3 regions of the Mesobacillus sp. QJM3NY_10 genome follow, and region 1 is predicted to be linked to each of the others. Evidence: riboswitches for the same ligand, from Rfam matches in the RefSeq annotation. Region 1 holds a riboswitch; each other region holds the start of a gene.
What was found. Region 1 has a riboswitch for S-adenosylmethionine ahead of AC0VX7_RS20810 (O-acetylhomoserine aminocarboxypropyltransferase/cysteine synthase family protein). Riboswitches for the same ligand answer to the same signal wherever they lie in the genome.
Positions count from the first base shown of each region.

Region 1 (3,733 bases):
GTGTGTTGTACTTGCAGGATGGATGATCAGGCTCTTCGCGTCACCGACATTCGCGACATGGGACCATAGTTCTAATGAGTTAATCAGCTTTGCACCGGCTTCCCTGCCACCTTCAATCCCAAAAATAACAACTGCCCCTGCTCCCTTTGGAAGATATCGATCTGCGAGTTCTTTATCAGGATGAGATTCATGGCCAGGATAGCTGACCCAGGTAACGGCAGGATGCGAATCAAGATAATCTACGATTTTGCGTGTATTGGCAACATGCTCCTTCATGCGGACATGTAATGTCTCTATTCCAAGATTGAATTGGAATGCACTCTGAGGACTGATCGCCGGTCCAAGGTCACGCAACAGCTGGACTCTTGCCTTTACGATAAATGCGGCAGCTCCGATTGCCTCACTATAGACAAGATCATGGTAACTAGAGTCCGGCTCATTGAAGCCCGGGAACTTAGGCGACTTCCAATCGAACTTTCCTCCATCCACAATGATTCCGCCCATGACTGTACCATTTCCTAATAGCCACTTGGTAGCTGAGTGGACAACGATATCGGCGCCATGTTCAATTGGCCGGCAAAGATAAGGGGTTGCAAATGTATTATCGATGATTAGCGGAAGACCTGCTTCATGGGCAACTTCCGCTACAGCTTCAATGTCCAATACTCTGAGACTTGGATTACCGATTGTTTCTGCGTAGACTGCTTTTGTTTTCGGAGTGATCGCCTTTCTAAAATTCTCAGGATCAGCTGGATCAACTAGATGAACTTTTATTCCATACTTCGGCAGTGTTACAGCAAATAAATTGTAAGTACCTCCATATAGATTAGATGCAGCAACAATTTCATCACCCGCATGCGCAATGTTCAGGATCGCCATCGTGATGGCAGACATCCCACTGGATAACGCAAGAGCACCTATACCGCCCTCAAGAAGAGCCACTTTTTCTTCCAGGGCAGTAACTGTCGGATTATGTATCCGTGAGTAAATATAGCCCGCTTCCTTAAGCGCAAATAAATCCGCTGCATGTTCTGTGTTTTCAAATTGGAACGCATTGCTCGAATAAATAGGAACTGCCCTCGCGCCTGTTACCGGATCTGGTGACTGACCACCATGTACCCCCAGCGTTTCAATTCTGTAGTTTTTTTGCTCATTAGCCATCTCCATCTCTCCAATCAAAATATTTTCCTTGAAAAACTGAAACAAAAAACCCTCTTCCTAAGAAGAGGGTCATTTATCATCTCTCCTTATCTTTTCAGAGCAAAAAACTCTGCTGGAATTAGCACCGTGTTTCACAACCGGTTGCCGGGCTTCATAGGGCCAGTCCCTCCGCCTCTCTGGATAAGAATATTCAATTCGTTTTTACTGCGTTAAAGTGATAATATCACGTCGCAATATATCGGTCAATATATTTCGATTATTCAGATAAAATTTTATACAGGAAGTGGTCTCGCAAGATAAAATAATGATTCCAGAACCAATTGGGAGCGAAAAGAACAATCAGTTGTGAAATAATTCATTTTTACTCCCTGACGCAGTTTCAGATCTCCATTAAATAATTGATCCAAAAGCGCATCCTTTCCAGAAATCGTTGCAGTGTATCGGGTATGCATGCAGGTTTCCTGGCAAGCCACCTTGCCATCCTTGAAAGACAAGTAGAATGTACCACTCTCTGCTTCAATTTTTAAGCATAATTCCAGTTTATTTACTAGTTGCAGAACATGCTTCTTATTCTGGATTTCATTCGCAAACCTGTCGATTCGTTCCCGCATTCCAATCAACTCCCTTATAATACATATTCCTTGTAATCAGGGAAAAACCTGTTGGAATCCTTCGACAAATTAATAATTGAATTTACAATATGAATAACGTAAAAAAAGACAATACCGTTTGAAATTTCGGCATCGTCTTTCATTTCCCGAGAAATATATCCAAAGAAATACAGTAATTAAGCAGGTTTTGTCTCCATCATGCCGGATTTTGGCTTATCCATACTTTTGAAAACTACGAAGAAATACGTGGATCCTACTAAGTAAAGACCTGCAGTAATGGTAAATACAGTTGCATATCCCCAATAGGGACCGTATTTCAAGACGATCCCAGTCGATACCGGTCCCATAACGGCCCATCCGAGATTAAACACCATTTGATTCACAGAGTTTGCCAAACCCTTCATGGAATCATCAACCTTCGACATCATTAACGACATCTGGATTGGATTGCCGGCATTCATTAGTGCCTGACGAAATAAAAATCCTAGTGCAGCGAGCCAAAAATTCTGTGTGTACGCTGTCAACAGCAAAAACGGAAGCGACAGAAGCTGTAACACGACCACTGCCTTCACTTCCCCAAGTCTGCGAACCACCATAGGACCGATGATCATCGCAACAGCTGTGGCTCCCTGTCCTAGTGAAATGACCAAGCCAATCAATGAATTGGAAGCCATGAACCGATCCGCAAAATATAGGTTCAAATATGGAATGACCAATCCGGCTCCAAAGCCTATCATCAATTGCGCAACGGCAAACAGCAGTATGATTTTGAAACTGGCTTTGTGGGGAATTCCCTTTGTTTTTTCTTTTGTATCGCTAGCCGATATGCGTGGTGGCCGGTTTTCATTCAACTTCATAATCGGTATCAGAGCAGCCATAAACAAGAGCGATCCAATGATCAATGTATATCTGATACTTTCAAGTCCCGGGATCATCATTCCGAATAGGTCTGTGAGAATCCCGCCTAAAAGACTTCCTATTACATTGGCACCCGTCATCACCGCAAAATGGATACTGAATAAATGCACACGCTGTTCAGGCTTCGAATTCTCCGCTAGCCACGGAATAATCGACACCTGGATAAATGCTGAAGCGAGGCCTGTTCCAAACGCAAAAAGAATTAATAATGACTGACTCTCAACGATGCTCCGGGTAAATAAGATCAATCCTGTTCCGACCGCTCCATACAGCATCAGCTTTTTCCTGCCTGCTTTATCACTCAGTATGCCTGCCGGAATAAGAATGAGAGCAGTTGCCAGCGAGGTCATGGCAATAACCTTTCCGTTTACAAGCTCATTATAGCCTAATTCCCTGATGTAAAAGTTATAGATGACCATGAAAATCCCAAGGCCAACCTGGGTAAAAATATTCGCAACGAAGGTAAGTCGTATGTTTCGATTATAGGTTTCAATTTGTGCCGCCCATTCCTGGTATAGAGCCATTATATTTCGCTCCTCGATTATTTCGATACACTAAGTATAATAATGTTTTTGGAACGATATGTAAATCCTTTTGTTCTAAGATTGAATCGGCAATTTAAGCAAAAAAAACAAACGGCTTAGCCGTTCGTTTTATATTTTTAAGTCTTTAATTTTTTCATAAAGGTAAGGAACGGACTGAAAAGCATAGACTTTCTCCTGCTCTTCTCCTTTCTTTAATAAAATCAGACATGGAACACTTTCAATTTCAAAACGCTCCGCCATTTCAGGCAGGTAATTTAAGTCGGCTTTCCCTGAAGACACATCAGGTAACAGCTGCTCTATAACCGTCAGCATCTTACTTGCCACCTGGCATGTTCCGCACATTGGCGTGTAAAAGTATAGGTAACCTGTTCGTTTTTCCTCCAGGAAGGTTTCGATCTCTCCCTTAGTCCATTCTTCCATCTACAGTCATCCTTTTTCTAAGTACTCTGCATGAACGTCGATATTTGCTCCAATTAAAACTGTAGCAAGGTGATTTTC
Region 1 covers NZ_CM149675.1:4,112,926-4,116,658, forward strand. The annotation lists gene AC0VX7_RS20810 (O-acetylhomoserine aminocarboxypropyltransferase/cysteine synthase family protein) at 1-1,161, opposite strand, end outside; SAM riboswitch class I at 1,245-1,348, opposite strand; gene AC0VX7_RS20815 (SCP2 sterol-binding domain-containing protein) at 1,434-1,772, opposite strand; gene AC0VX7_RS20820 (MFS transporter) at 1,949-3,214, opposite strand; gene AC0VX7_RS20825 (thioredoxin family protein) at 3,344-3,655, opposite strand; gene AC0VX7_RS20830 (toprim domain-containing protein) at 3,662-3,733, opposite strand, start outside.

Region 2 (3,733 bases), 2.2 Mb from region 1:
TGAAAAGTTAAAGCAAGCTGGAGAAAATCCAGCTAATCATAAGTATCCACCGTTCAGGGGATTGCCCTCGTTGAAGGAAGCCGCAGCAGCATTCTATAAAAGGGAGTATGGAGTCGATCTTGATCCAGAAGAAGAAATTGCCATACTATTCGGTGGCAAGGCTGGCCTGGTTGAAATTCCTCAATGCCTGCTGAATCCTGGGGACACCATTCTCGTTCCTGACCCAGGCTACCCTGACTATTTATCTGGAGTCGAACTTGCAAAGGCTAAGATGGTGACAATGCCACTAAGAGAAGAGAATGACTTTCTGCCTGATTATGCTGAATTAAGTGCAGAGGATTTGGATCAAGCAAAACTGATGTTTCTCAACTACCCCAATAATCCTACTGGCGCAGTGGCACATCAGGAATTTTTTGATCAGACAATCGAGCTGGCACGAAAAAATGAAATTTGTGTTGTCCACGATTTCGCGTATGGAGCGATTGGCTTTGACGGGAAGAGACCACAAAGCTTTTTACAGTCAGAGGGTGCCAAAGACGTAGGGATCGAAATTTATACGCTCTCGAAAACATATAATATGGCTGGATGGCGTGTGGGCTTTGCAGCGGGGAATAAGAGCGTGATTGCGGCGATCAACTTGCTTCAGGACCATATGTATGTCAGTCTGTTTGGTGCTGTCCAGGAAGCTGCAGCAGAAGCTTTGCTAGGGCCCCAGGAATGTGTTGCTGACTTAAATGATTTATACGAATCAAGAAGAAATGTCCTTATTGACGGTCTGAAAAATATTGGCTGGCACGTCACTGCTCCAAAAGGCTCGTTTTTTGCCTGGCTTAAGGTTCCGGAACACTTCACTTCGGTTGAATTTGCGGATTTTTTGCTCGAAAAGGCACATATAGCAGTTGCGCCAGGTGTAGGGTTTGGAGAACATGGAGCGGGCTTTGTGAGGGTTGGCTTGCTGAGCTCCGAGGAGAGATTGCAAGAAGCAGTCAGCAGAATTGAAAGCTTGGAAATTTTCAAAAAATAGTTGACATTGATTTATGAACCTGACATAATCCTAATTAATAAATTTACTTTAACCAATTAAATAACTTGATTAAATTATTTTCTTATCAAGAGCAGGCGGAGGGACGAGCCCGATGAAGCCCGGCAACCGATCCAGCATTTTATGCTGGGCACGGTGCTAATTCTTGCAGCGAAAGCTGAAAGATGAGAAGAGTTTAGTGTATTTTCTAACCTCTTCTTTGTGAAGAGGTTTTTTTAATGTCTTTAAAACAACTCGTTTGGAAAGGGATTGATCTTCATGAGCGAAATTACAGCGACATATATAGTCCATGATGCTAAACATAACCCGGAGAAAAAAGCAGAGGGGATCGCGCTTGGTTTGACAGTGGGATCCTGGACAGATTTGCCTGAATTGGACCAAAAACAATTAAAAAAACATAAGGGAAGAGTTGTTTCTGTAGAAGGTTCGGGCCTGGACAGCAATTCAGAAACAGTGGCAACAATTAAAATCGCTTATCCTGCCATCAATTTCTCACCGGACCTGCCAGCAATTCTCACAACTTTATTTGGAAAACTATCGCTTGATGGCAAGGTAAAGCTGATAGACCTTGAATTCGGAGAAGAATTAAAGAAAGAATTCCCAGGTCCGCGCTTTGGCATTGAAGGAATCAGGGGAAAGCTTGGCGTCTATGACCGGCCATTGCTTATGAGCATCTTCAAAGGTGTCATTGGACGGGATATGGAGTTTCTGTTAAAGCAGCTAAAAGAACAGAGCCTTGGAGGAGTTGATCTGATCAAGGATGATGAAATCCTGTTTGAAAATGAACTTACTCCTTTTGAAAAGAGAATCACTCTTGGGAAACAGGTTCTCGATGAAGTCTATGAATCTACTGGACACAGAACCTTATATGCTGCCAACCTGACAGGAAGAACCACACAGCTTAGGGATAAAGCGAGAAGAGCGGCTGAGCTTGGAGCCGACGCCCTGTTGTTCAATGTGTTCGCCTACGGTTTGGATGTCTTGCAGGAACTTAGGGAAGATGACGAAATCGGTATTCCGATCATGGCTCACCCGGCTGTAAGTGGTGCGTTCACTTCAGCTGATGAATATGGTTTTTCACATTCCTTGCTTCTGGGAAAATTACTCCGTTATGCCGGAGCAGACTTCTCACTGTTCCCGTCACCTTATGGAAGTGTGGCTCTCGAAAAGCAGCAGGCGATCTCAATAGCCGAGGCACTGACTGCTGAGGATCAATTCAAAAGGACATTCCCGGTTCCATCAGCAGGTATCCATCCAGGAATGGTCCCTTTGCTTGTAAAAGATTTCGGAATAGATTCAATCATTAATGCGGGTGGAGGCGTACATGGACATCCTGGTGGAGCACAAGGGGGCGGCAAGGCATTCAGGCAGGCAATTGAAACAGTTCTTCAAGGAAAAACGCTTGAAGAGGGCGCACATGAGCATGAAGAGTTAAAAATTGCTTTAGGTCTTTGGGGTTCAGCCGAGGCGGTAGCGAAATGAGCCAGCCAGTGATTTTTTGTGACTTCGATGGAACAGTAACCGAAAAGGACAATATCATAGCGATCATGAATGAATTTGGCCCTGAAGGATGGGATGAAATAAAGGAAGCGGTGCTTGATCGCACCATTTCCATAAGGGAAGGCGTGGGGAAAATGTTTTCCCTCCTTCCCGTCCACCTTAGAGAAGAAATCATTGAGTTTGCCGTCAAGAATGCAAGGATACGCCCTGGTTTTAAGGAATTTCTGGATTATGCCAGCGAAGAAGGAATCTCTGTTTACATCGTAAGCGGCGGAATTGACTTTTTCTTAGAACCCATCATTCAACAATTTGGCCCAATTGCAGGAATTTACTGTAACAGTTCTGATTTTTCAGGAAAAACAATCAAAATTAAATGGCCGAACAGCTGCGATCAACAATGTTCAAATGATTGCGGCTGCTGCAAACCATCAATCATGAGAAAGCTGGAACGGAGCGAAGATTATAAAATCGTCATTGGTGACTCCGTTACCGATCTTGAAGCCGCAAAACAAGCGGACTTGGTGCTGGCGAGAGATTACTTGAAGGATAAATGTGAAGAATGGGAGATTCGGCATCTATCATTTGAAACGTTTTATGACTGTATTGAAGCTCTTAAAACTGAAACAGGGGTGAAGGGATGAGCATTTTAGAATCGAAGTGGGAAGAACTGGCGGATGTAAAGGCTGAACTGGCTGAGCGTGATTGGTTTATGGGAACGAGCGGTAACCTTGCGATTAAAGTGAACAGCGACCCGGTGCAATTCCTTGTGACGGCGAGCGGAAAGGATAAGCGGAAAAGAACGGATGAGGACTTTTTACTTGTTGACCAATTCGGCCGTCCGGTAGAGGAAACCCATTTGAAGCCTTCGGCTGAAACTCTGCTTCATGTAGAGGTATACAAAAAGACAAACGCAGGTTGCAGCCTCCATGTCCATACAATTGATAACAATGTCATCTCAGAGGTTTATGGTGACAGGGGAGAGGTGCAGTTCCAGGAACAGGAATTAATTAAAGCTTTCAATATTTGGGAGGAGGATGCCGTCCTCAAAATTCCCATTATTCCAAATTATGCGCATATCCCAACCCTTGCAAAAGCCTTCTCAGAGCATGTAAAAGGAGACACTGGGGCAGTATTGATCCGTAATCATGGCATCACAGCCTGGGGCAGGAATGCATTTGAAGCTAAAAAGAT
Region 2 covers NZ_CM149675.1:1,552,399-1,556,131, forward strand. The annotation lists gene AC0VX7_RS07685 (aminotransferase class I/II-fold pyridoxal phosphate-dependent enzyme) at 1-1,024, shown strand, start outside; SAM riboswitch class I at 1,104-1,213, shown strand; gene mtnW (2,3-diketo-5-methylthiopentyl-1-phosphate enolase) at 1,301-2,524, shown strand; gene AC0VX7_RS07695 (2-hydroxy-3-keto-5-methylthiopentenyl-1-phosphate phosphatase) at 2,521-3,183, shown strand; gene AC0VX7_RS07700 (methylthioribulose 1-phosphate dehydratase) at 3,180-3,733, shown strand, end outside.
Region 2: it holds a riboswitch for S-adenosylmethionine, as region 1 does, so the genes downstream of both, mtnW (2,3-diketo-5-methylthiopentyl-1-phosphate enolase) here and AC0VX7_RS20810 (O-acetylhomoserine aminocarboxypropyltransferase/cysteine synthase family protein) in region 1, are expected to answer to the same signal.

Region 3 (3,733 bases), 1.5 Mb from region 1:
AATCCAGTAAGGCCGCCTAATACGCCGCCTGTTGCCGCACCTGCAGCAAGACCTTCCTCAGTCTTTGTACCGGTAGCTTCGTTAACATCGTGAACCTCATCTTCGTTCTTACTGATAACCGAAATATCATCGGTTGCGTATCCCTGTCTTTTCAGGTCCTCAACAGCCTGGATTGCGTCTTGCTCATTATCATATACTCCAACAAGATGTTTTTCATGTTCAAACATAATAAAAGCCTCCTTTAGACGAGTTGTCCTTTTAAAAATACCCGCATATAGGATGTCTAAACATTATGTCGAACGATTACTGGCCATTGTTATAAACGGAGACAGTCTTTTTCAAAACGGAGGAGAGCTCAGTTATAGCATCCAAATTATTCCCCTGCCGCTTCCAGTGCAGCTTCAAATTGCTCGATAATGTCATCGGCATTTTCGATTCCAACTGAAACCCTTACTAAACGATAAGTAATGCCAAGCTCCGCCTGCGCCTCTGGCGGCAGTGCTCGATGGGAGGTTTTCAGCGGATGTGAAACTGTCGTTTCGACTCCCGCAAGTGTTGGCACGATTTTTATCCATCCAAGTGACTTGAAAAACTGGTCCGTATCCACGTGTTCTGCCAGTTCAATCGTCACGATCGCACCAAAGCCTTTTTCACCTTCAGCAAAAGGGTAATATACCTTTGCGACATTCTGATGTTCACTCAGACTGTCGGCCAGTAACCTTGCATTCTCCGATTGAGCCTTCATTCTTAACGCCAAAGTCTTCAACCCTCTGCAAGTCAGCCACGCTTCAAATGGACTAAGGTTCGCACCCAGATTCACGATTCTAGCCCGCGCTTCTGCAATCAGTTCCTTTTTTCCAACGACCACACCTGATGTGACATCACTGTGGCCGCCGATGTATTTCGTCGCACTGTGGACGACCAGGTCGGCTCCGAGTAAAAACGGGCGGACATGAAGCGGAGTAGCGAATGTATTGTCAACCAAAACGGTGAGATCTCTTTTTTTGGCCAACTCAATGACTTCATCTAACTTTTCAACACGAAGGAGCGGATTCGTAATGGACTCCGTGTAAAGAAGCTTCGTATTGTGTTTGATTGCCTGTTCGACTTTATCCAGGTCAGAAAACGATACAAATGTCGTCTCCACTCCAAAGCGTTCAAGCTCAGCTTTCAGCATATGGAAACTCCCGCCATATACATCGTCAGCTGCAACGATATGATCGCCATTCTTCACTACTGCCAGGACCCCCGCTAAAATGGCAGCCAAACCAGAGGAAGCCGCTACCCCATCTTCTGCGTGCTCAAGTGCCGCTACGGATTGACCGAGTTCATCAGTATTCGGGTTCCCAACCCTTGAATACAAATAGCTTCCTTCTCCCTGATAGAAGCCCTCAAGCTCGTCAAGATCATTAAATGTAAAAGCAGAAGTCTGATAAATCGGTGTCGCCTTGCTTTTAATTCCCCTTTGCTTAGTATGTATTGAATGAAGTACTTCTGTTTCAAAATTCTTAGCCATTTTGTCACCTGCTTTTAGGATTCGTAATACATTAAAAAACCTCTCCGCATCAGGAGAGGTTTCTATCTACATTGCCCTCTCTTATCTTCAGTCTGCAATCTTCAGGACTTAGCACCTTTTCATTCTGAACATGAAGGTTGCCGGGCTTCAAAGGGCCTGTCCCTCCGCCGCTCTGGATAAGAGTTATTTCGGTTTTGAAAATAGTTTTTTAATAGCTGCAGTATATCAATTTTGCCATGATATCGTCAATGAACTATTCGTTAATAAACTGTTCAAGTTCCTGTATGTCAATCTTCAGGTTCTTGGCTTCTCTTCAATAACAGTTCACACACCGGGAACTCAATCTTCCGGATCACTGTCAAGTAAGTCCCATGGCGTAATTACTCCAATTGGCTTTCCGTGGCGGTCTCCCGTCTCCGTGATGATGACTGCCTGCAGTTTCTTGCCTCTTGTATGGTAGCGTTCAAACAATTCTTCAATATGATACAGAGACGCATCCTCATCAACAAAGGTCACAAAGTAATTTTTCCCTTTCGTTAACAACTCTTTTACACGGACATCCTCAAAATGGACCACACTGTCGGAAAAATGCTTCGCCATCCACTGAATAATTTCTGTTGAAGTCAACAAGGCAACATACTTATCTTCCTTGTCATAGACTGGAAATCTTGTAAAATCAAACTTATTGATGACCTTTAGAACATCTTTAAGATAGGCATCCTCGTAATAGTAGAACACCGGACTTGTTGCGATTGACAATGCCGTCTGCGGCTTCTCAAACTCCTTGCATATCTCCTCAATCCGTTCGACCACCTCAATATGCGGCTCAGCAATATAATAATCCGCATTCACCCGCTCATGGACAATCGCATTCCGAAGCTTCGCAAACTGATGCAGCTCACTTTTATATTTACGCACCAATGAATGGTTTTTATAGCCGGAATACAGCAGTTCGACAAACGCATCGCTGTCCGTCCCCTTCACCATTTCCTTCAGCGCTTTGTGAATCCTGTTAAAAGCTGTCTCAAACTTTCCGGATTGCTCCTTATGCTTTACCTCGTGGTCTTCTGAAGTTTTAGCGCCTGAATCAGGATTTTGATTGGTTGAATTCTTACCGCCTTCATTCTTGCGATTTTTCCCGTTACCGTTTTTGGGTTGATTGGAAGATGGTTTGTCATTCCCGTTACCGTTTTTGGATTGGTTGGGAGATGATTTGTCATTACCGTTACCATTTTTCGATTGGTTGGAAGATGATTTGTCATTACCGCCATACTTGGATTGATTGTAAGATGAGTTACCATTGTCGGTCTGTTGGGAAGATGACTTGGTTTTATCGCTATTGGAATGAGAATTACCTTTTTCTTTTTTTGATGGATTGGATGGCTTTCCATTACCGCTTCCCTTATTGCCATCATGCTTTGGGTTATTTTCATCAACCCGCTTCAATCTGTTTTCCTCAATCTCCTGCGGCTTAGGATTGGTTCTCATATATGACTTTCTTTTATTGGTACCAGTCTGATGATTCTTCTTGTTTTTTGAACCAGACTGATTATTGGATTTATGTTTAACTTGAGTATTATTAGCCAAATTAGCCCCTCCGTCATTTCAATTAACTTCCCCTTCTCATTACCCCAATTATCGCTTTTACTAATCATGTATATAATGTAAAAATACCAGATGAACATTAAGTTTGATACAATAAGTATGGTACATACATTACTAATTCACAGAAGTTATTTTTAATAGAAAAGGGTTGGATATTCAGTGGCAGCAACGAAGAAAAAAAGAGTGATCAAAGAGGTCACACAGCTTGTGACGATAACAATCGGGGCCATTATCGCGGCATTCGGGCTTGATATGTTCCTTGTTCCTAACGCAATCCTTGACGGTGGAGTCATCGGACTTTCGATTATCGCAGCCGAACTGACTAACATCTCGATGAGTATTTACCTGATTTTGTTCAACCTACCTTTCCTTTATATCGGGTATAAGAGGATGGGCTTGAAATTTACACTTCGCACTCTATATGGAGTCATTATTTTATCCGGTGCGACTGCCTATTTACACCACTTTGAACCTGTGACGGATGATTTATTTTTAGCAACCATCATCGGTGCGGTCATCCTTGGAACGGGTGTCGGTTTGGTCATCCGGGCAGGCGGTGCACTGGACGGAACCGAGATCATCGCCATCCTCGTCAGCAAAAAGCGCACCGTT
Region 3 covers NZ_CM149675.1:858,471-862,203, reverse strand. The annotation lists gene AC0VX7_RS04330 (YflT domain-containing protein) at 1-227, opposite strand, end outside; gene AC0VX7_RS04325 (trans-sulfuration enzyme family protein) at 374-1,516, opposite strand; SAM riboswitch class I at 1,595-1,699, opposite strand; gene AC0VX7_RS04320 (CBS domain-containing protein) at 1,856-3,103, opposite strand; gene AC0VX7_RS04315 (YitT family protein) at 3,281-3,733, shown strand, end outside.
Region 3: it holds a riboswitch for S-adenosylmethionine, as region 1 does, so the genes downstream of both, AC0VX7_RS04325 (trans-sulfuration enzyme family protein) here and AC0VX7_RS20810 (O-acetylhomoserine aminocarboxypropyltransferase/cysteine synthase family protein) in region 1, are expected to answer to the same signal.